Regions from separate parts of the Paenibacillus sp. FSL W8-0187 genome, predicted to be linked through region 2. Evidence: predicted binding sites of a transcription regulator. Region 2 holds the regulator's gene; each other region holds the start of a gene.

Region 1 (8,067 bases), 3.3 Mb from region 2:
AGGCGGAACCATCCTGTTCACCGCTCATCGCAAAATGGAATCCATCACGATGGACCGTGAAGTGATGAATCTGCGCGACAGCCTGATTACCCGCTATAGTACCTTGGTTTATAACGGTTTCTGGTTTGCGCCGGAGCGTCTGGCACTGCAAGCGCTGGTAACGGAGAGCCAGAAGAACGTATCCGGTACGGTGCGCGTGAAGCTGTACAAAGGCAACATTATCGGCGCAGGTGTGAAGAGTCCGGTCAGTCTGTACAACCCGGATATCGCAACGATGGAGGCCGATCCGACGCAAGCTTATGATCAGGGCGATGCGACCGGCTTTATCCGCTTGAATGCACTGCGTTTGAAAGTGGCAACCGGCGTGAACCAGAATCAATAAGTTTACAATAATGAACAGGCTGAAGGCCGTTTCATGCTAGGGAGCTCCGCTGATTCTCGCGTAACCGGGATGAAAGGGACTTCTTAAGCGGGAAGCGGCCCTCTGCCTTAAACAGAGAGGGGCAAGTGTTGTGAGCAAGTTATGGGGCGGACGCTTTACGAAGCAGACCAACGCATTGGTAGAGGAATATACGGCATCCATCGGTTTTGACAAGCAGCTGGCCGAAGAGGATATCCAGGGAAGCCTTGCGCATGTGTCTATGCTGGGCAAATGCGGCATCGTGCCGGCCGAAGACGTGGAGACGATCAAGGCTGGCTTGAACAAGGTGTTGGAGCGCATCCGTGAGGGCAGCATCGAGTTCTCCGTATCGGATGAGGATATTCATATGAACATCGAGAAGAATCTGATTGAGGAAATCGGACCTGTCGGCGGCAAGCTCCACACAGGCCGCAGCCGTAACGATCAAGTGGCTACGGACATGCATCTGTATTTACGTAACCGCGTGGTGGCGCTGACTGGCATGCTGCATGAGCTGCAAACCGCATTGATCGGACAAGCCAGGGATAACCTGGATACGATTATTCCAGGGTATACGCATCTGCAGCGTGCACAGCCGATTCTGTTCGCACATCATCTGATGGCGTACGTGTCCATGTTTCAGCGGGATATCGACCGTCTGATCGACAGCTATAAGCGTATTAACGTGTTGCCGCTCGGGGCAGGCGCGCTTGCGGGTACAACGTTCCCGATCGACCGCCATTTCGTGGCAGAGCAGCTTGGGTTTGATGGTGTTTACGAGAACAGTCTGGATGCGGTCAGCGACCGCGACTTCATCCTGGAATTCCTCTCGGATGCTTCCATCATCATGATGCACTTGTCCCGCTTAAGCGAGGAGCTGGTGCTTTGGAGCAGCACGGAGTTCAACTTTATCGAGCTGGACGATGCGTTCTGCACGGGCAGCAGCATTATGCCGCAGAAGAAGAACCCGGATGTGCCTGAGCTTGTTCGCGGCAAAACCGGACGGGTATATGGCAATCTAATGGGTCTTCTCACCGTGCTGAAGTCCCTGCCGCTTGCTTATAACAAGGACATGCAGGAAGATAAAGAGGGCATGTTCGATACGGTCGCTACGCTGGAAGGCGCATTGCAACTGTTCGCGCCGATGATTGCCACGATGAAGGTCAACAAAGGCCGCATGCGCGAAGCGGTGAATACCGACTTCTCGAACGCAACCGACATCGCGGACTTCCTGGTGGGCAAAGGACTTCCTTTCCGTCAGGCGCACGAAGTGATCGGCAAGACTGTATTGTACTGTATCCAGAACAACAAGTATTTGCTGGACCTGACGCTGGATGAGTTCAAGCAGTTCTCGGAGCTGTTCGACGACTCCATTTATGGCGTCCTTCAACCGGAGACGGTGGTCAATGCGCGTAACGTATACGGCGGCACGGCAACCGAGCAAGTGAAGGCGGCCATTGATCGCAGCGTGCAGACCCTTCAGGTCACGGAGGAATGGTTGGGTCTCCGCCAAGGGAATGTTGAGTAACAGCATATTACGGTAAAAAAATAGAGGTGGATCGGCAAACGGTAAGTTTGCTGATCCACCTCTTTTATGATATCAGAAATGCACCCCATAGAACCGAAAACGAACCGCTGGCATGTCATGTGTGCCTATAGGTTCATCAGGCCTTCAACGGTAGCCACTTCAGCACATCCTGAATGTGGGTATCCCAATATCCCCAATCATGATCGCCTGGACCTTCCTGATAGGTGAGTTCGAGGGAGGTTTCTTCGCAGACTTTGCGGAACGCTTGATTGTCTTCATAGAGGAAGTCTTCGGTTCCGCAGCATTGATACAGCAGCGGCTTAGGCCCTTCGGATCGTTCGACTTCCTGAAGCAGCCACAGCAAGTCGTTGTCGGTACCGGTAATATCTTGATCTCCGTAGACTAATTGATGTTCAAACAAGGCCTCATTCCTCCGAATATGACCCGCCATATCGAGCGCGCCCGACAAGCTGGCAGCCGCGGCAAAGGCTTCGGGGCAACGAAGGGCCAGCTTGAATGCTCCGTATCCGCCCATGGACAAGCCGGCGACGAAGTTATCTTCCCTCGCGTGGGATAACGGGAAGAAGGAACGGGCAATGGCCGGCAGCTCCTGACTGATGAAGGTCCAGTATTTGCCACCGTATTCCATGTCGGTATAGAAGCTGCGGTGAACTTGCGGCATCACGACGGCAATGCCCATCTCGGCCACATAGCGTTCAATGGAGGTTCTGCGCAGCCAGATGGAATCGTCGTCGGACAGGCCGTGCAGCAGGAAGAGCGTCGGATGCAGACCGCTTTTGGCATGATTGGTCATACCGATCTGCGAAGAGGTTTGCTGAGGGAGAATGACGGTCATGGACGTACTGAGACCCAGTACCTCCGAGTAAAAGCGACATTGCATAAGAGCCATGATGATGTATCCCCTTTCACTTTAATAAATGAGAGATCAATGACGAGCCTATTTGAATCATATCACAATCAATCTCCCTTGCTCCAAGCAAATCCGAACCATCATTTGCAGGAAAAGACGAGATAAAGTGCCTGAGAACGCCTCGGTCTTGGGACCGAGGTGAAGTTCAGCCAACGGGCTGTTCTATGAATAGCGGAGGTGTGGTATCTTAGAGGGAGATTATGACTCCACCTGGTGGAGGACGGACATGTATTGTAGAAATAACTGTTGTGATGAAGAAGTAAAGATATAGATAGTGATTACTTTGTAAATCTGGAGGAGGATACTCATGATACCACATGACGATAAGCTGTCCGATCTGAAGATTACGGGAACCGGAAGTTCAAGCGGCGGCCAATACGATAAGGTGCGCATTGACGGTGCCGGGCAGGTGAATGGAGATCTGGATTGCCGAGAATTAATAGGTAATGGAAATATGAGTGTTAGTGGCGCCGTAGCTGCCCGTACGATTCGCGTGAACGGATCGGGAACCATTAAGGGGGCTGTGGAGTCTGAGGAGCTGCATGTAGCCGGCAGTTTGAGTTTGAAGGATGGATTGCGCTGTCGCTCCATCTTTATCGGGGGGCATTGCAGCATTCACGGAGATTCCGAATCGAAAAAGCTTGAGGTCACCGGAAACCTGAGAAGCCGTGGTGACGTGCGGAGTGAATCCGCCACGTTGCAAGGGGGATTTAAGATCGATGGCCGCCTGCATGTTGGAACAGCGGATATCCGAGTATTGGGCCGCTGCCTTGCACAGGAAATCGTTGGAGACCGGATAACGGTCCGCAAAAAAGGGAAGCGGCTCTGGGAAATGCTGTCCTTGCCTTTACGGGGAACACGGCTGGAGGCTCGTATTATTGAAGGCGATGTCCTTGATCTCGAGTATGTTGAAGCCGATATCGTCCGCGGTAACCGGGTGATCTTAGGCAAAGGGTGCGAGATTCGGCAAGTGGAGTACAGAGATGAACTGTCACAACATCCGGAAGCCGAGGTCAGAGCATCTCGGCGGTTTTAAGGATAACAACGATGCCCTTCCGGATGGGACATCTGAATGCCGAGCTGATTGAAGGCGAGGATATCCGTCTGGTGAATACGAGAGCTGCTATAAAGTCGATACATTACATTGAAATAACGGCAAGGCAAACAGCCCGGATTCGCGGTTCTATCGCGAATCCGGGCTGTTCCATGTTGTCTTCAGGTTTACGGGGCACTGATACCGTCCTCAACCACTTCCTCTTTCGGGGTATCATTCGCTTCAGGCAGTTGGACATCGTTCGTCGGATTAATGGCAACGATGCTGTTCTGGGGGCGGTAGGTATCCTTGGATATTTTGACGTTCTCCACAACTTTGCCGTTTACTTTCTTGGCTCGGTAGGTTTCAACCACATAGCCTGGCTTCCCGTTCTGAACCACCTGCTTGAGTCCTGGAGGAAGCGAGTTATTGTGAAAGATTTTCTCTGGTGACGGCAAGGTTTCAACGGTGGTGGACACAAGCTCATATTCCGTATTTTCCGGGAAGGTGCCAAACATCTTTAGTGTTAAATTATCGTGCAATACCTCCGATAAAATAAGCAGATGCTTGCCTGTATTGTTCCGAAAGCGAAAATTGATCGCCCCTTCAGCAAAGGTGGCATCCTGCCCCTTGGGCAGGTAGCTGACCGGAAGGGAATGATTGCGCCGTTCGGTGATTTCCAGCCCGACGAGCAAAGCGGCATGATAGACCGTGCTGGATACCTGGCAGATCCCGCCGCCGATCCCGGGCACCAGCTTGCCGTTCACGATAACGGGGGCTTCTTCAAAGCCGTACTCCTTCTTCGCGGCATCAATAATATGAGCATAATTGAATTCATCGCCGGGCTTCAGAATCATGCCGTCTACGGCTTTGGCAGCGGCCGTCACGTTATGAATGCGTCCAGGCCCGCTGGATCCGAGACTGGTAGAGAATTCGACGATTTTGCGCTCAATCCCCTCATCCTGCAGCGATTTTACGGTAACGGGGGGCTTTTGACGGATGACAGGCAGTTGGACCGTAATGATCTCATCCAATTTCGGCTCGGTGAAGTGGGACTCATTCGGAAGCGCAGCGCCGAACCCTTCATAGAATGTCGGCCAATCGATGCGGTATGCCGTTTTCTCCGGGGTGTACCGGACAACGTCATCTTCGGATATGCTCCGCACCGCATTGATGGGTTCGCCAAAGCGTTCCTTTTGCCAGTCTTCGCTCAATCGCTCTTTTAACACATTGCGATCCCAGTCTGTGGATATATGCCACTCCAGCTGAAAGTTACGCCGGTAAAGAACCTGATCCCATAATGATCCTTCGGACAACCTGGCGATAGCTTCCCGAAAATCGGCAGCGCTGAATTGAACTCCGGCTTCCCGGAGAGTGAAGCTTTCCGTGTGCCCTTTCAGAGTGCCCGATTGCAGCTCCACCTTCAATGCTGTCATCGCCTGCAGCCGTTGATCCAGCTCTGACAGCACCTCGTCTGCGGGTGTACCGCCTACCTGCCAACCGGAGAGAACGACCCCCTTCGGGAGTTCCTTCTGGTTCACGTACATCGTCAATAGACCGAAGCCGACGGAGAGGAGAAGACCGAAACTGATGACAATGATGAGACCAAGATGAATTTTTTTCAATTGAACCACCTTCTTAACTTCGTATTGGCCGCAGTTCATGCACTTTTTCATGTATATGTCACGGTGGGCTTAAACTTTCGGGTACTCAAAAGGTAACAAATTTGTTACAATAGACGATGTCGTGAGGATTTTTCATGGATTTTAAAGGAATTCGATGGAAACTGTCGAAAAGTATAATGGCTAATTAAGGATTGGGAAGTGATGAAGTGATCGAAATGCAGGACGTATGGAAGACTTATCCGAACGGCGCTCATGCGCTTCAAGGAGTTTCCGTCAAAATCAATCGAAATGAATTCGTCTATGTTGTCGGACCGTCAGGTGCAGGCAAATCGACGTTTATGAAACTTATCTATAGAGAAGAAGTGCCTACGAAGGGGCAAATTTCTGTTAATGGATTTAATATCGGGAAGCTGAAGCAGCGCAAAATTCCCTATGTTCGCCGAAATATCGGGGTTATTTTTCAGGACTATCGTCTGCTGCCCAAGCTGACTGCTTACGAAAATGTAGCTTTTGCCATGGAGGTTATTGAAGCGCCGCAGCGTCTCATCAAGAGACGGGTCATGGAGGTGCTGGAGCTTGTGGGCCTGAGAGCCAAGGCGAACCGCGAACCTTCCCAACTCTCCGGGGGTGAGCAGCAGCGGATCGCAATCGCCAGAGCGATTGTGAATAACCCCTCCGTCATTATTGCGGACGAGCCTACAGGTAACCTGGATCCGGAAACCTCGTGGGGCATCATGCAGCTGCTGGATGAAATCAATTTCAGGGGAACCACCATCGTAATGGCTACCCACAACAGGGATATCGTGAACACCATGCGTAAACGCGTTCTTGCGATTGAGCATGGACAGATCGTCCGTGACCAGCAGAGAGGAGATTACGGGTATGAATTTTAGAACCTTCTTGCGGCACTTGCGGGAAGGGGCGAAGAGCGTTTTCCGGAATGGATGGATGTCGGTCGCATCGGTTACTTCCATCGTAGTGTCTTTGTTTATACTGGGCGTTTTCATGCTATTAGTCATGAATGTTAACGCTTTAGCCGATAAAGCAGATAGCAATGTGCAAATCAATACGTACTTAAATCTTAATGTGGATAAGAAGCTGCGCGAAACCATCAAGAGTGAAATCGAGGCAATGCCTGAGGTCGGCGGCATCAAGTTCGTGTCCAAGGAAGAGGGCATGAAGGAGCTTGAAGAAAGCCTGGGCTCCGAATGGGTGGAAGGCTTCAGCGAGGCGGACCAGAATCCGCTTCCTGATGCATTCGAGGTTTCCGTTATTGAACCGACCACGGTCGGTTTTGTTGCCGACAAGATTACCGCTCTGAACCAGAAGTATACGGAGGAGCCGATCCTGCGAGTCAAGTATGGGGAAGGCACGGTCGAAACTCTGTTCAAGATTACGAAGACGGTGCGGAATATCGGCTTTATTTTCGTAGCGGGACTCGGTTTGATGTCTATGTTCCTGATCTCGAACACCATTCGAGTTACTATTTTGGCCCGTCGCCGCGAGATCGGCATTATGAAGCTTGTCGGCGCGACCAACAACTTCATTCGCTGGCCGTTTTTCGTGGAAGGTGCCATGATCGGCCTGATGGGCTCCATTGTGACGGTCACGCTGTTGTTTGTAGGCTACAATCGTCTGTACGCTGCGTCGCAAACCGATCTGACGCTGGCAAAGAGCTTAATCCCGCTGGGAGATTTGTGGCTGCAGCTCGGCATCATTATCGTTGGGCTGGGCATGGTCATTGGCATCTGGGGCAGCACCATGTCGATACGTAAATTTTTGAAAGTATAAAACAAGGTAAAGGATGGGGAGCGAAACTTGAAGAAAATCGCCGCAGGAGTAGCAGCCTTATTACTGGCCACTGTTATGATCCAACCGACCGTCGGACAAGCCGAGAAGAAGACTTCAGCCGATGTAGATCGAGAGCTGAGCGTGCTTCAGGAGCAGGTCAAGAAAGCACGGGCACAGAAGAACAAAGCAGCGGAAAATAAACAAGAAGCTCAGCATTACAAGAAAAAAACAACGAAGAATTTGAAATATGTGATGGAGCAGATCAGCATCGTCAGCAATGAATTGACCAAAATCTCCATGAAGATCGAGGAGACAGAGGATCTGCTGAGAAAAACGACCAAAGAACTTGAAGCGGCGGAGGAGCGTATCGCCTCCCGTGAGAAGCTGTTGGAATCCCGGATTCGCCTCATCTATATGGATGGGCAAGTATCTTATCTGGATGTGCTGCTCTCCTCGACCAGCTTCAGCGATTTTATTGAGCGTGCGGATTCTTTGAAGACGATCGTTAACCAGGACCAGGATTTGCTGGTGGAGCATAAGCAGGACAAGCTGCTGGTCATCGACAAGAAGAAGGAGCTTGAAGGACAGTATGCAACCGCCAAGGACCTGTATGGCCAAATGGAGGACCGCAAGAGTATCCTGAACGAGAAGGAACAGGAGAAGCGCGTACTACTGGCCCAGTATGATCAGGATATCGAGGATGCGGAAATCTTGACCGAAGAGCAGGATAAAATGTTGGTTGCCCTGGCAAGCAAACGT
Region 2 (8,067 bases):
CCGGCACCGTGAAACGGATCGTACAGTCCGGCGTACCGGTACTGGGTCATATCGGGCTGACGCCTCAGTCGGTGAATCAAATTGGAGGCTACCGGATCCAAGGCAAGGATGCCCAAGACGCTCAGCGGCTCATGAATGATGCAAAGGCACTTGAAGCGGCTGGAGCATTCGCAATTGTATTGGAGCTGGTTACAGAAGAGGCTGCGGCGGAAATATCTAAAGCGCTGAGCATACCGACGATTGGCATCGGAGCGGGTCGTTACTGCGACGGTCAGGTTCTGGTATTCCATGATTTAATCAAATATGCGTCTCCCTATCGGGACAAACGCTTCGTGAAAACATACGCTGATGTAGGCTCCGTCATCCGTGAAGGCATTACGCAGTATGTGAAGGAAGTAAAGGACCGCTCATTCCCGGCAGAGGAGCATGTCTTCAAGGCCGAGAAACATGAGGCTTCCGAAACGACAACAACATTATATGGAAGCAAAAAGGAAAAGGTGGGCACGACATCATGAAAGTGATTCGCACCATTGCGGAATTAAGATCAGAACTTAAGGACCGCTGGGAATCCGGCAGTGGTTCGGTAGGACTTGTGCCTACGATGGGTTATTTGCATGAAGGACACGCCAGCCTGATGCGTAAGGCGCGAGAAATGGCAGGTACGGTGGTTGTCAGTATCTTTGTCAATCCGATTCAATTCGGACCGGGTGAGGATTATGAGACCTATCCCAGGGATGAGGCACGCGATCTGGCGTTGGCGGAATCCGAAGGGGTGAATGTGGTTTTTATTCCCACGGTTCAGGAAATGTATCCCCAGCCGACCAAAACCAAAATCACTGTATCGGAAATTACGTCTTTGTTGTGCGGGGCCTCCCGTCCCGGGCATTTTGACGGTGTTACCACCGTTGTTAACAAATTGTTTAATATCGTAAAACCTGACTATGCTTTCTTCGGAATGAAGGATGCCCAGCAGGTAGCCGTCATTGAGCAAATGGTTCAAGATTTGAACATGGACGTAACCATCGTGCCTTGTCCGATCATCCGCGAATCTGACGGCCTTGCTCTAAGCTCACGCAACGTGTATTTGAAGCCGGAAGAGCGGGAACAGGCACTTGTGCTGTCGGGCTCTTTGCGGACCGCTCAGGAGATGATCCAGCAGGGACAAGCGACAACGGCAGGAGAGATCCGTGTTCATCTTCGGGATTCTATATCCCAGTCCCCGCTCGCTGATATTGATTATGCAGAATTGCTCACTTTCCCGGAACTTGTTCCCGTGGAAGATTCATATCGCATTGCGGATGAAGGCAGAACCGTCATTATGGCGCTGGCCGTACGATTTGGCCGCACCCGTCTCATTGACAATGCGTTACTTCAACCAAAAGTAGGGGGATCCCATGTTTAGAACAATGATGAAATCCAAAATCCACCGCGCAACGGTGACGGAAGCCAATCTGAACTATGTGGGCAGCATTACCATTGATGAGGATCTAATGGAGGCTGCAGACCTTTTGGAGAATGAAAAAGTTCAAATCGTGAACAATAACAATGGCGCCCGTTTGGAAACGTACGTGATCAAAGGCGAACGCGGCAGTGGTGTGATTTGTCTGAACGGGGCAGCTGCAAGGCTTGTACAGCCTGGCGACAACGTCATTATCATTTCTTATGCCATGATGTCTAAAGAGGAATACGACAATCATACCCCGACGGTTGTGATCGTTGACGAAATGAATAAGCCGGTTAACACGGAATATCGTGAGGTTCACGCCGCGGTTCTCTAAACGGTCTCCTAAGAGCCAAAATGTGTCGGGACCTTAAAGGGATGAAAAGACCGACTTCTACAGAAAATGAGTTCAGGTCGACGCACTGATCTCATTTTTCCGCTAAGGGTGGGATGCAGCTATGTTTCAACATGTATTCGCTGAAATGAACAACATGTTAGATGAAATTGTGAAGCATTACCCTTCTGCTCAAGGTCCCCAAAAACAGGCGCTGGTACAAAACTGGAACATGCTCAAAAGCATGAGCGAGGGCATTATCGAGGAATGGCTCCATTTTGAAGAGAAGATGGCTATCTTCCGCGAGAGTGCCGCCTCACCTCCTGTTTTTCCACCGACCGAAGCGCCTGAACTGCAGCTTGATGCATTCATTCGCGGCCAAGGTTATTACAAGTTGTTGATGTTCCAGCCGGCTATACAGCAATTTGAGGTGGCCGCCACGGTATTTCCGGATAGCCTTCTGATCAAGCTGTATATTGCGATGTCCCATCTTTATTTGGGGCAAACCATACCAGCGTCCGATGTATTGGTGTCCATCCTGCCCCTGGCAGACAACAAGAAGATGCGAGCGATGATTTACAACGCGCTTGGATGCATCGAGGTGTTGAATGGACAACAAGGGAAAGCCGAGGAGCATTTTGCACTGGCGATTCACAGCGACCCGACACTTCCTGACCCCATTATCAATTTGGAGGTCTGCAAGCAGAATCGCGGTGAGCTCCAATACGGCAGCCAATTGATCTCTTTGCTGTAGAAATCAAGCCATTACAAGAAGCGATGCCAGAGCTCATTACTGAGACTTTGGTATCGCTTCTTGCCGTATGGAGCGATGGAGGAGAAACGGGGGATTTTTTACCCGGAATGTTCAAAACCCGCAACTTCTGGTATGCTGTTAATTAGTCTGGAGGAAAGGGATTTTATCGAAATGAAATTTGCCGTATTGGATTTTGAAACCACGGGCAACCAGTCAGCAGATGAGATCATTCAGGTTGGACTGGCCATCATCGAAGAGGATCGAAGCATCTCCCGCGTATACGGCACCTATGTCAATCCCGGGATTCCGATCCCTCCTTTTATTACCGGTTTGACCGGCATTTCCGACAGTGATGTAGCGGATGCTCCGTCATTGGAAGAAATGATGATGGAACTCGTGCCCATGCTCGACGATGTCGTATTGGTTGGGCATAATGTCGCTTTTGATTTTAACTTTTTGCAAAATGCACTCGATCGCTGCGGCTATTTACCGTTCAGCGGCCGAATTCTAGATACGATGCACTTCTTAAAAATATGTTTTCCCTCGCTGCCTTCTTATCAGCTCGGGATGGTCTCTTCTCATTTCGGTCTGGAGCATGACCGTCCGCATCAGGCGGACAGCGATGCGCTTGCCACAGCCTATGCGCTGCTGAAATGCCTGGAGGAGATCGATGAGCTTCCTCTCCTTACCGTGCAGCGGTTAAGCGACCTGTTTGCCGACGAGGACAGCGACTTGGCCTGGTTCTTTGACGGCATCCGTGCTGACAGGGAGTTCCAGGCTGTACAAGCCGGAGACACCCATACGTACTATCGTCAATTTGCCCTGGCCGTTGACGATTGGAACGATATTGCGCCTGCCAGGGATGAGTCGGAGCCTAATCCGCTGGCGGATGTAAGCTTCGAGCAATACATGAATGATGTCCGTGAACGTCTAAAGGAAACGCTGCCTCATTATGAGAGCAGGGATGCCCAGGACATGATGTTTCAGGAAGTGATGCAGGCCCTCGATGACAATAAACATTTATTGATCGAAGCCGGCACGGGAACAGGCAAATCCCTCGGGTATTTGCTGCCGTCGATTTATCAAAGCGTGAAGCAGGAACAGAAGGTTATGGTGAGCACGCATACAATCAACCTTCAAGAACAGCTGCGTGACCGGGATATTCCCCTGCTCACCCAGGTTGTTCCTTTTCCTTTTAAAGCGGCTATTTTCAAGGGAAGAGGCCATTATTTGTGTTTGAGAAAATTTGAACATAAAATAAATAGAAGAGATTTTCATTCCCCGAAGGAAGATGTGATCACCGCGGCGCAGATGCTGGTCTGGCTGACCCAGACGGAGAACGGGGATGATGAAGAACTGAACTTTGGCGGTCGCGGAGGGGATTTCTGGGAGACGATCTCCAGTGATTCGGATTCCTGCCTTGGCCGTGCCTGCCCATGGTTCCGCAAATGCTACTATCACAGGGCCAAACATGAAGCGGGCATCGCGGATGTTGTCATTACGAACCATTCGAAGCTGTTCACTGACGTAAAAGCGAATCATCAGCTGCTTCCGAGTTATGAGCGTCTCGTCATTGATGAAGCGCATCATCTGGAGGACGTCGCTGGCAAGCACCTTGGCTTGCAGATGAAATATTTTTCGGTGGTCCATACGTTGACTCGTATGTACAAAGACAGCCGCAGCGGTCAGCTTCCGGCTCTTCGCCAGCTGCTGCAAGCATCGTCGCATGAGAAGGCTGTCGAGTGGTCCTCCATCATAGACCGGATTTATCCGGATCTGATCACCGCAAAAGAGAATTGGGACCGGCTCAGCGATCAATTGTTCGGACTACTTCCGGAACGCGGAGACGCGACTCCGGGGGATGCCGGTCAATTCTCGCTTCGCTTATCGCCTCTGAAGAAGCCGAAGGATTGGGATTCGCTGGCCGAGTTGGAGCATCAAATTCATGTGACGCTGGGCGATGTCGTTCGCAAGGGTGACAAGCTGATCGCCGAGATGAAGGAAGATCTGGACGATTACAGCGCGGACAGTTTGTTAACAGACCTATCGGGTCTGTTTAAGGACCTGGCCGCACACCGCGAGGACCTGAGGTCCTTCATGGCTCTGAATGATGAAGGCACGGTATACTGGATGGAGGCTAACGGGAATTTCCGCGGCAAATCGCTGCAGCTTTATGCAGTGCCTGTCGATGTTAGCACCCACTTGAAGGAATTGTTTTTTGACAAGAAACAAAGCGTGATCCTGACATCGGCGACCTTGTCGGTGGATAAATCGTTTCAGTTCATGATCGAGAACTTGGGTCTTCAGGAAGCGGCAGATAGCGGCAACTTGAACACGGTTCTGCTGCCGTCCCCGTTTAATTACAGGGAGCAGGCCCTCCTTGTCGTGCCGCGCGATTTTCCGAGCGTGAAGGGCTCGGTCGGGGATGCACTCTTTGTGAATACACTTGTGCAATCATTGGCCGATACGGCAATCGCTACGCATGGCCGCATGCTTGTGCTGTTCACTTCGTACCGCATGCTGCGTCAGGTTCACGAGCCGTTGAAGGAGGCGCTGGCATCCAGCGATATTACGGTACTGGGACAAGGGATGGACGGAACCAGCCGTACCAAGTTAATCCGGAGATTCCAGGATAGCAGTGCTTCGGTCCTGCTGGGTACGAGCTCCTTCTGGGAAGGGGTAGACATACCCGGGGAGGCGCTCACTTGCCTTGCGATCGTCCGGCTGCCGTTCCAGCCGCCGAATCATCCCTTGGTCGAAGCCAAGAGCGAATTGCTGCAGCAGCAGAATAAGAACCCGTTCATGAAACTTTCGGTTCCGCAAGCGGTCATTCGCTTCAAACAGGGATTTGGCCGACTGGTGCGGACCGCGCAAGATAAGGGGATTGTCATTGTCTACGATACCCGGGTCATTGAATCCTATTACGGGAAATATTTCTTATATTCTTTGCCGGGGCCGAAGATGGAGCATATGCCGACAGAGGGGATCGTTCCCCGAATTTCGGAATGGCTGCAGGAAGAGGCAGGCATAGAGAACCAAGCTGAATAAAAGTGAAACAATGAACGAAATGATCTGTCACAAAAAAATGTAGTTATTAACCTATTATTAGGGGGAGCATGAATGAAATCGGAAAAAATTTCGGAAGCCGTGGTCCGCAGATTACCTGTATACTTGCGCTATTTGAATGAGCTTCAGAAAAGGGAGGTCTCCACGGTTTCCTCCCAGGAACTGGGACAAAAACTGGACCTCAATCCTGCTCAAATTCGTAAGGACCTAGCGTATTTCGGTGATTTTGGACGGAAAGGGATCGGATATGACGTATCTTATCTGATCGAGAAAATTCGCCAGATTCTAAAGCTGGACCAGAAGATCAATGTCGCATTGATTGGGGCCGGTAATCTTGGACATGCATTATCGAATTACAATGCATTTCTGAAGGACAATATGAAGATTGTGGCGGTTTTCGATTCGTATTCTCCCAAAGTTGGTATGAAAATTAACAATTTGGTTGTACAGCCGATGGAGGAACTGGAGAAGACGGTTCATGAGTACGGCATTCGTATCGGGATAATCACCGTTCCGGATTTTGAAGCGCAGAATGTAGCCAATCAGCTTATCGCCGCAGGCATCGAGGCTATCCTGAATTTTGCGCCAACCATCCTGAAAGCCCCATCCCATATCCGGATTCATACGGCTGATTTCACTACGGATTTGCAGAGTTTGGCCTATTATTTGGATAACGGCAAGGAGGATGCAGCACATGACGACAACGAAGTGGATGGTTAAGAACGGAACGTTTGCGGTACTAGAGGAAGGAAGATCCGTGCTACGCGGATATATGGTTGTGGAGAATGACCGGATAACCTATCTGGGTGAAGAAGAGCCAACCGTCCAAGAGGGAATAGAAGTTATCGATGGAACTCATCTATTTTTCCTACCTGGGTTGGTGAACACGCACGGACATGCGGCGATGTCGCTGCTCCGCGGTTATGGCGACGATCTGGCACTGCAGGTATGGCTTCAGGAAAAAATGTGGCCTATGGAAGCCAAATTCACGGCCGACGATGTATACTGGGGAACCGCACTCTCCGTGCTGGAGATGATCAAAGGCGGAACCACGACATTTGTGGATATGTATGATCATATGGATCAGGTTGCCAAGGTTGTGCAGGACTCAGGAATGCGCGGCGTCCTAATGCGCGGCGTCATCGGATTGTGTCCGCCTGAGGTGCAGCAGCAGAAGCTGGATGAGGCGGTGGCATTCGCGAAAGACTGGCATGGCAAGGCTGACGGGAGAATTACGACGATGATTTCACCGCATGCACCTTATACGTGCCCGCCGGATTTCATCGAAAAATTCGTTCAGGCATCCCATGATTTGAATCTGCCTTTGCATACGCATATGTCCGAAACGGAAACGGAAGTAGCTCAGAATGTAAAAGACTACGGACTTCGCCCTGTTGCCCATTTGGAGAAGCTTGGCATGTTCTCCCGGCCAACGCTGCTTGCGCATGCCGTCCATCTGACCGATGAAGAAATCGAAATCCTGGCCAAGCATCAAGTTATGGTGTCGCATAATCCAGGCAGCAATTTGAAGCTTGCCAGCGGCATCGCTCGCGTGCCTGCACTGCTGAAAGCCGGCGTAACGGTGTCGCTGGGTACCGATGGACCTGCGAGCAATAATAATCTGGATATGTTTGAAGAGATGCGTCTGGCGGCATTGATCCATAAAGGGGTAAGCGGGGATCCAACCGCAATTCCTGCATCCGAAGCGCTTCGCATGGGTACAGAGTATGGAGCCAAGTCAGCCTTCCTCAACGATATCGGCACACTTGCGGTAGGAATGAAAGCAGATATGATCGCACTGAACACGGATCAAGCGCACTTCCTTCCACGGACCGATTATATTTCACACGCTATCTACTCAGCCAGTGCGAAGGATGTAGAGCATGTATGGGTTGACGGCAAGCAGGTAGTGAAGAATGGCGCGAGTCTTACTCTTGATGAGGAACGTATCCGCCGGGAAGCGCAGCGTGCATTTGAGCGTCTTACAACCCTCTAGGGAATAATCAAGGGGAGCGAGGAGACGGATTTGAAGAAAAAAACGAAGTGGATATTGCTGAGTGTGTCCAGCGTGCTGCTGTTGCTGCTTGGTTTACAGCTCTATTATTCATATGTTATGAAAGATACTTGGAATGAAGAAAGAATGGCAATTGTTGCCGCGAAGCAGCATGGCCAATTGGTTACATCCGGGAAGACCTATAAATCGGTGTGGGGCGAGGATAATAACTATTGGGTGGTAAGCGGGAAAGATCAAGACAATCAAGATCGTATGGTATGGGTGAAATTTACGGATGACAACGTACCTGTTGAAGGTGCTGACGCTGTCCAGTCCGTTTTATTGAAAACGGGAATGTCAGAAGCCCAGATGCGGGATCAGATCTATAACGAATTGCCTGGCGTTGAAATTAAGCGGCTGCTGCCTGGAATGTATGAGGGTGAGTATGCATGGCAGCTGCAGTATGAACACAACGGTCA
Region 3 (8,067 bases), 3.2 Mb from region 2:
TCAAGTATACGGGTGCCAGTAAGGGAAGTATCTACTATCACTTTGAGAGCAAGGAAGATTTGTTCGTCAAGCTGCTGGCGAAGCAGAATCAGGAATGGATGGAAGCCTGGAACGATAAAAAAGTCCGTTACGCCAGCTTCGAGGAGAAGCTGTACGGCATTGCCGATCATATGGTCGATGACTTCCAGAATCCGCTAACCAAGATCGCGGAGGAGTTCTATATCAATCAGCCGGAGAATAAGACGATTGTGGGCGAGATGCTGGCGATTCTGCAAGGACCGCGTACGCTATACCGCGAGATTTTGGCGGAGGGAGCGGATGAGGGACGGATACCGGCAGAAGATGTCGAGGAGATATCCGTCATTTTTGGCGCGCTTCTGGATGGAATGTCGATTTCGTACTATGAACGTTCTCAGAAGGAATCGAGACTGCTGTACCGTAAGGGAGTAACTTACTTTTTAAACGGTGTGTTATCGAGTCAAGGTTCGTAATGTATTGAAGGATTTATCGGAAACGCTTCTGTCGGTTTGAACGCAGGGTGGGCGTTTTCGCACATATTATTAAACCGAATAGTCGGTTTTACTGGGGGATGGAATATGAGGCATTTGTTTGGCAACCGCGCGTTCGTGCTGCTGATGGTTTCGGATTTTATGCAAAATATCGGGATCTGGATCCGCAACATGGCGCTGTTGTTCTTTATTATGGAGAAGAGCAACCATGACCCGGTCGCCGTATCGCTGCTTACCGTGATTGAATACGCGCCCATCTTTGTGATCTCCATGATTGGCGGCGTGCTGGCTGACCGTTGGCGTCCCAAGCGAACGATGATCTGGGGAGACATTTTAAGCTTTTTATCCATACTGCTTATCCTGTTTGTTGTGTATGCGGGATATTGGCAGGCCGTGTTTGCGGTGACCCTGGTCTCGGCCGTTGTATCCCAATTCTCGCAGCCTTCGTCCATGAAGATCATCAAGCGCTGCTTACCGGATGAGCATGTGCCCGCGGCCACGGCTTTGTCCCAGACCTCGATGTCGCTGTTCATCATTTTGGGACCGATGGTCGGCACGACGATCTATCAAGCTTTTGGATTGCAGGCTTCTTTAATCAGCTTGTTGGTTCTATTCGGCGCTTCGGGGATCGTGCTGGCGTTTCTCCCTTCCAGTGTGGATGAACCATCTAAAAATTCAGAATCGACCGGTTCTTTTATGAAGGACTTGAAGGCAGGCTTCACTTACATCGGTTCCAGTCGGCTGCTGAAGGTGCTGTTGGTGGTCTACGTTTTATTGGCGCTCGGCAGCGGACTTGTTCAGCCGCTCGATATTTTTGTCATCACGGAGCGTCTACAGCTGGCAATGTCCAGCGTTCAGTGGTTCACCGCGCTAGAGGGTCTTGGCATGTTGATTGGCGGCGTGCTGGCCGCCGTGATTGCAGGGAGAGTGAAAGGCTCCTACCTGCTGTTTGCCGGGCTTGCCTTCCTCGGCCTTTCGACCTTTGTCGAGGTGCTGTCCCAATGGCCGATCCTGACCGGCGCGATGCGCTTCGTAACCGGGGTGCTGATGGCGATGGCGCAGACGGTATTGATGGCCGTGATGATGCAGCAGGTGGAAGAGAAATTCATTGGTCGGCTTAATGGCGTGATGACGCCGATTTTTACCGGCATGCTGCTTATCGGCTCCGGGTTTACGGGATGGTATATGTCGGCGACCTCCATTGTGGTCGTGTATTTCACGGCAGGTGCGCTCTTCCTGCTGTCGTCCTTCATTAGCATGAAACTTCCGATCTCGAACGTTCCGGTTCAGGAAAAGGAAACGCCTGTTAGGATAGAGACTGCCGCCGAGGCATAGGCTGCTGGTTTAACATGATGGTGGTATAAAGGCATAGGCTTGCCGGGTTAGAACATGATGGTTGGTAATTGCATCAACCAAGCGGTGTCGCGATCCTCTCCGACACCGCTATTTTACATGTACCGCTCGCTCCGATCGAGCGAATGAGTCAGGGCAAATCAAGAGCAGCCAGGACAGAGGCTGTCTTGTCTCCTCTGACGCACGCGATCGTGATATAATTCACGTTCTTGCTATGGAGGCTGCGGTACAATATGGGTAACTGTAAACAGAAATATCAGACGCTGCATTCGAGAGATTTCAGGACGGAATGCGGGAGAAATGGGGGAGCGGCCATGGCCTATTACAAACCTGATCGCATTGCGGAGATCACCTTGGAGAACGGGGTGAAAAAAGCACATAACTCCGCCATGAACGTGATGATATTAGGATTTTTGGCGGGTGCTTTTATTGCGCTCGGCTTTTTGCTGGATATTCGCGTAATTGCCGGAGCATCGGAGGCTTGGGGAGGCATTGCCGGTTTTATAGGCGCGGCGATATTCCCTGTCGGACTGATTCTTGTATTGCTAGCGGGCGGAGAGCTGCTGACAGGCAACATGATGGCCGTGTCCCTGGCCAGATTCAAGAAGCGGATTTCCACGAAAGAAATGGTACGAAATTTAGCTCTTGTCACGGTAAGCAATATGGCAGGGGCGTTGTTCGTCGCTTATTTCTTTGGTCATGTGACGGGTCTGACAGGCAGCGGCGTTTATCTGGAGAAGCTGGTGGACATGGCAGGTCATAAGATCGACGACAGCTTCCTGCAGGCCTTCTTGTCGGGCATCGGGTGCAACTGGCTCGTGGCGCTCGCCGTGTGGCTGTCCTACGGATCGGATCAGATGAGTGGCAAAATTCTCGGGATCTGGTTTCCGACGATGGCGTTTGTAGCCATTGGCTTTCAGCACGTGGTGGCCAATATGTTCCTCATTCCGGCAGCGATATTTGAAGGATATTACAGCTGGGGCGAGTATCTGGTGAACTTCATTCCGGTATGGCTTGGCAATTTCGTCGGAGGCGCGCTGTTTGTGGGAGCTGCCTACGGGACCGTATATTTGAAGAAGGATGATAAGGTTGAGGTCATGCTTCGCGGCGAACAAGACGCCGCACTGCCGTCTGCGCCAACTACCGGCACTGCTCAACAGGTTCATTCTGCGCAGAATGTTTCTTAATATCCCGAAGCCTGGTAAGCGTCTAGGCGGAGGAAAAAAAGCTGCGATTGACCCCTCCCTTAAGAATAGGGATCGGATGATCGCAGCTTTTTTAGTGTTGTTGGCGGAGTGGATTCCTTGTATAAGTCGCAGCGGAACAAGCCCGCTATTTTTTTAAATGGTAAGGTACTGTGGTGATAATCACATCTCTCCGATACAGTAAATGTGCGCGAATGAGCAAGCTGGACTGATTGTGCAGGAAGTTATGCCAGCCCTTCTTGGGGATGAACTGCGGTATGACAACGGTAACCTGGTAGTGCGATTCGCTTGCCTTTCGCTGCACGGTATCGATGAATTTGGTCAGCGGCTGAATGATGCTCCGATAAGGCGAGTGCAGCGTCACCAGCCGGATGTCCGGCTGCCACTTCTTCCATTTTTCCTGGAAGGCCGCCTCGTCCTCCCGCTCGAACGGCACGTACACCGCGATAATTTGTCCTGCTCCCAGTGATTTGGCATAATTCAGCGAGTTCTCCACCACATGCGTGATTCCAGCCACAGGAAGAATAATAACATTTCCCTCAATCGGCTTAACCGGCTCACAGGTCGTAATTCGCAGCTGGTCTGCTACGGCCTCATAATGTTTGTGGATTCGTGTGAAGATCCAAATGATCAGCGGCAGGAAAATCAAGACGGTCCACACTTGGGCGAATTTCGTGAAAAAGAAGATCATCGTCACGATAAAGCTAATGCATGCGCCGGTGGTATTAATGATCAGCTTGACGATCCATCCTTCGGGCTTTTCGCGAATCCACTTCACCATCATCCCTGTTTGGGAGAGGGTAAAAGGGATAAACACGCCGACGGCATACAGAGGAATCAGATGCTCGGTTTTGCCTTCGAAAGTCAGCAGCAACAGAATGGAGAAGAACCCAAGTATGATAATCCCGTTTGAATATCCCAGACGGTCCCCCCGGACGGTGAACATTCGGGGAATAAATTTATCCTTCGCCAGATTAACGGCAAGCAGCGGGAAGGCGGAATATCCCGTGTTGGCGGCCAGGATCAGAATGAGAGCCGTTGTTCCTTGGATAAAGTAATAAAAAACGTTTCGTCCAAAGGTATGCTCGGCAATCTGGGAAACGACAGTGACTTGCTCGCTGGGGCTAACCCCATAGTAATAGGCCAGGAATACGATGCCCGAAAATAACATTGCCAGCAAGGATCCCATCGCGACCAAGGTTTTGGCCGCATTATTCGGAGCGGGATCCTTGAAGTTCGGGATGGCGTTAGAAATGGCTTCAACGCCGGTCAGGGCAGAGCTGCCCGAGGCAAATGCCCGCAGGAGCAGGAACAAGCTGAGACCGGCGACAGGCGTGCCGATCGGCGTGTGAAGCTCTGGTGACGCATGGCCTGTAGCTATGTTGAATATTCCGACGCCAATCAGGATAAAAAGCGCCAGTACAAACAAGTAAACCGGATAAGCCAATATGGTGGCCGACTCCGTAACCCCTCTTAAATTGAGTACGGTCAAACATAGAACGAACACGATGGAGATGGGCAGATTGTAGGCATGCAGTTCCGGAAAAGCAGACGTGATCGCGTCCGTCCCCGCCGATACGCTGACCGCAACCGTCAGGATGTAGTCGACCAGCAGGGAGCCGCCAGCGACCAATCCTGGATACATGCCTAAATTCCGTTTGGAAACCATGTAGGCTCCGCCGCCATGCGGATATGAGAAAATAATTTGTCTATATGATAGGATAAGTGCCAGCAATAAGACCAGGACCCCGACGGCAATCGGTATGGAATACCAATAGGCAGCCGCGCCAACGGTCATCAAGACGATCAGAATTTGTTCAGGTCCATAGGCCACGGACGACAAGGCGTCGGATGAAAGGATGGCCAGCGCTTTGGTTTTGTTCAGCTTTTGCTCGCCCAATTCCGTTGATTTAAGGGGTCTTCCGATGAGGAATCGTTTGATAGAAGATAACATGTTTTTCACCGCCGATTAAGAATAGGTACATGATGGGAACTGCTTGAAGTGAGTTCAATCGGTGTGCCTCATGTGCTGGACATATGGGCTATCTCCATTCCAATATTGATTTTTTGCCAAACAAAAAACACAGGTTAGAACCCTGTGTTTGATCACAAGTTCACAACCCTCTCCATCAACGCTGACGAGGTTAGCTGTCGGATTCGGGCGGTGAGAGTCGCCCTACCTGATAATAGTCGCGGCGTAAGTACGCGCTGCATCAGGATTCACCCCATAGTATGGTTGACAGATCCTATTGGTATCCATCCATACGTGTGGTTCCCCCGCTTTCCCAATTGGAAATTAAGCGAATGTCATGTGAATATGAAGAATGATTTCGAAGCTGAATAGTATATTACGCCTGCTCAAATCTTTTGTAAAACACCCTCCAACGAAGAATAAAGCAGAATTATTTATAAAAAATGACAGATAAGCGCTTACATAAATATGTGGCTTTGACAGGCTTTGTTTTTTGCATGTTTGCTATAGAAAGCATGATTTTCTATGATGCGTAAGGGCAAGTAGCTCAGATGTGATGCGATAGACGCCGGATACAAACAAATTCGCCATGCCGGTCTCGGGGGAGGAGACATGGGCATGGCGAATTTTTTGGGAGTGGTCCATGATTTGGCAAGGAAGAGAAAGGGTCTGGGTTCCTCTTCGTTGCTCTTGATAGGAATATACCCGGAAGGAAGTAGAGTGAAACACCCGCTCAGAAAAAAATGTAAGACTTTACTGGAGCCCTGATTTTCTTTTAAGATAAGGGGATATGATTCAGCGTGTACAAGGGGGAATGGACGAAATGACTCAAGCGATGATTCATCAGGAGAATGGTGTGTTTCCGGCGGTATGTCCGTTGGATTGTCCCGATACTTGCGGTTTGCTGCTGCATAAAGAGAATGGAAAAATCGTGAAGGTTACCGGCAATCCGGATCATCCGATGACGCAGGGAGCCATCTGTAATAAAGTCCGCAATATGGCACATCGGGTGTATCATCCCGAGCGCGTGCTTTATCCGCTGCGGAGGGTAGGGCCCAAGGGTGAGGGGGCTTTCGAGCGGATCAGCTGGGATGAAGCGATTCAGGAGATTACCGGGCGCTACAAGAAGCTGATCAAGGAATATGGCTCCGAGAGCATTCTACCATACAGCTTTTACGGCAATATGGGGATATTGAGCGTGGACGGTATGGATCGGAGATTCTTCAACAGGCTGGGCGCCAGCCGCCTGAAGCAGTCGATCTGTAATTCCGCAGGCACTGCGGGCTGGAAATCCGTGATGGGGTTTAATGGAGGCACCGTCCCGGAGGAAACCGTTCATGCCGATGTCATCATTGTCTGGGGCGGTAATATCGTCAGCACCAATATGCACCAAGTAGTGCTGGCAGAGAAAGCACGCAAGGCCGGTGCCAAGGTCATTGTGATTGATGTTCATAAGAACCAGACCGGGCAATGGTCGGATTGGTTCATTCCGCTGTTTCCGGGCACGGATGCGGCACTGGCGGTCGGCCTCATGCACATCATGTTCCGAGATGGCATGGTGAATGAGGAATTCCTCCGGCAGTATACGCTCGGGCATGAAGCCTTGCGTGAGCATGTCAAAGACTATACGCCGGAGCATGTATCCTCCATTACCGGCATTCCGGTAGAGGATATCGAGAAGCTGGCCGAGCTGTATGGCCGGGCCGGTACTTCTTATATTCATATTGGTAACGGTCTTCAGCATCACGACAATGGAGGCTTGACGGTGCGCAGCATCGCGGCGCTTCCGGCCTTGACCGGACAATGGCTGAAGCGGGGCGGAGGGGCTGCCAAGTCGAATGGTGGCTACAACAGCATGGACAGCGATGCACTGGAGCGTCCGGATCTCCGGCCGAATCCGGATGCCAGGACCATTAACATGAACCGGATCGGCGAGGCGCTTGCCATGACCGAACAGCCGATTAAGTCGGTCTTTGTCTATTGCAGCAACCCGCTGGTTGTCGCTCCTGACACCGGGCGGGTGCGCGAAGGGTTTGCAAGGGAGGATCTGTTTACCGTCGTACACGATTTGTTCATGACGGATACAGCCAAGTATGCGGACATCGTGCTTCCGGCAACCTCCTCATTTGAGAATACAGACCTGTTCGCATCCTACTGGCATCAGTATATCCAGCTGCAGGAGCCGGTCATTCCGGCGCTCGGGGAGAGCAAGAGCAACGTGGAGCTGTTCTCCTTGCTGGGCCGGGCCATGGGGTTCACCGACCCGGCCTTCCATGAGACCGAAGAGGAGATGATGGCAAGAGCGCTCGACTTCCCGGACAACCCTTATCTGAACGGCGTCACGATGGACAAGCTAAAGGAACACCGCTATGTGAAGCTTGACATGACGCCGCTTGAAACATATCTGGATCGTTTGCCGACGCCTTCGGGCCGGATCGAGCTTTACTCCGCGAAGTTGGAGGAAGCAGGTCTTCCGCCTCTTCCGACTTACGTGCCCTTGAAGGAAGGATATGACGGTGTAAGGCGCGGCCGCGGGAACAGATACCCGCTTATGTTCATTTCGCCGCCGAACCACAACTTCCTGAATTCGACCTTTGCGAATGTGGAGAAGCATCAGAAGTTGGAGAAGGAGCCTGCCCTGCAGATTCATCCGGCGGATGCAGAGGAACGCGGTATAGTGGACGGAGACATGGTTACGGTGTACAACGACCGTGGAACCTACGAAGTCCGAGCCAAGGTGACGGATAAAATGCTGCCGGGCACCGTAGTCAGCCAAGGCTTGTGGTGGGAAGGCGAAGGCAGGAAGCAGCGCGCCAATGCCCTTACACCCGACAGGTTGTCGGATATGGGCGAAGGGGCTACCTTCTTCTCAACGGTGGTGGAGGTCAGGACTACAATAACCGGTGCTTAAAGATGAATACAAAGACTGTCTTGAAGGTCTATATGACCTGAAGGCAGTCTTTTTTTAGAGATAAGAAAGTATAAACATCCGAGGGCTTAACATCCATATATTGCAAGAAAAACTTCC

What was found. Region 2 encodes Rex, which represses fermentation and respiration genes when NADH is low (regulators of the CRP and FNR family bind a similar motif). Its sites were predicted from a motif close to TTGTGAAATATTTCACAA; they were not measured.
Region 1: the regulator Rex is predicted to act here: its motif matches at 2,889-2,906, upstream of MKY48_RS30850 (polymer-forming cytoskeletal protein).
Region 3: the regulator Rex is predicted to act here: its motif matches at 2,052-2,069, upstream of MKY48_RS31445 (formate/nitrite transporter family protein).

What each region holds. Positions count from the first base shown of each region.
Region 1 is NZ_CP150206.1:6,789,898-6,797,964, reverse strand. Features, by position in the region: gene MKY48_RS30865 (argininosuccinate synthase) at 1-382, shown strand, start outside; gene argH (argininosuccinate lyase) at 513-1,928, shown strand; gene MKY48_RS30855 (alpha/beta hydrolase family protein) at 2,065-2,838, opposite strand; gene MKY48_RS30850 (polymer-forming cytoskeletal protein) at 3,167-3,895, shown strand; gene MKY48_RS30845 (VanW family protein) at 4,081-5,517, opposite strand; gene ftsE (cell division ATP-binding protein FtsE) at 5,724-6,410, shown strand; gene ftsX (permease-like cell division protein FtsX) at 6,400-7,308, shown strand; gene MKY48_RS30830 (peptidoglycan DD-metalloendopeptidase family protein) at 7,336-8,067, shown strand, end outside.
Region 2 is NZ_CP150206.1:2,704,276-2,712,342, forward strand. Features, by position in the region: gene panB (3-methyl-2-oxobutanoate hydroxymethyltransferase) at 1-515, shown strand, start outside; gene panC (pantoate--beta-alanine ligase) at 512-1,402, shown strand; gene panD (aspartate 1-decarboxylase) at 1,395-1,778, shown strand; gene MKY48_RS12145 (hypothetical protein) at 1,900-2,529, shown strand; gene dinG (ATP-dependent DNA helicase DinG) at 2,701-5,577, shown strand; gene MKY48_RS12155 (redox-sensing transcriptional repressor Rex) at 5,650-6,315, shown strand; gene MKY48_RS12160 (amidohydrolase) at 6,290-7,591, shown strand; gene MKY48_RS12165 (DUF5590 domain-containing protein) at 7,622-8,067, shown strand, end outside.
Region 3 is NZ_CP150206.1:6,932,608-6,940,674, reverse strand. Features, by position in the region: gene MKY48_RS31455 (TetR family transcriptional regulator C-terminal domain-containing protein) at 1-491, shown strand, start outside; gene MKY48_RS31450 (MFS transporter) at 597-1,844, shown strand; gene MKY48_RS31445 (formate/nitrite transporter family protein) at 2,177-3,049, shown strand; gene MKY48_RS31440 (APC family permease) at 3,195-5,021, opposite strand; cyclic di-AMP (ydaO/yuaA leader) riboswitch at 5,185-5,380, opposite strand; gene MKY48_RS31435 (molybdopterin oxidoreductase family protein) at 5,863-7,950, shown strand.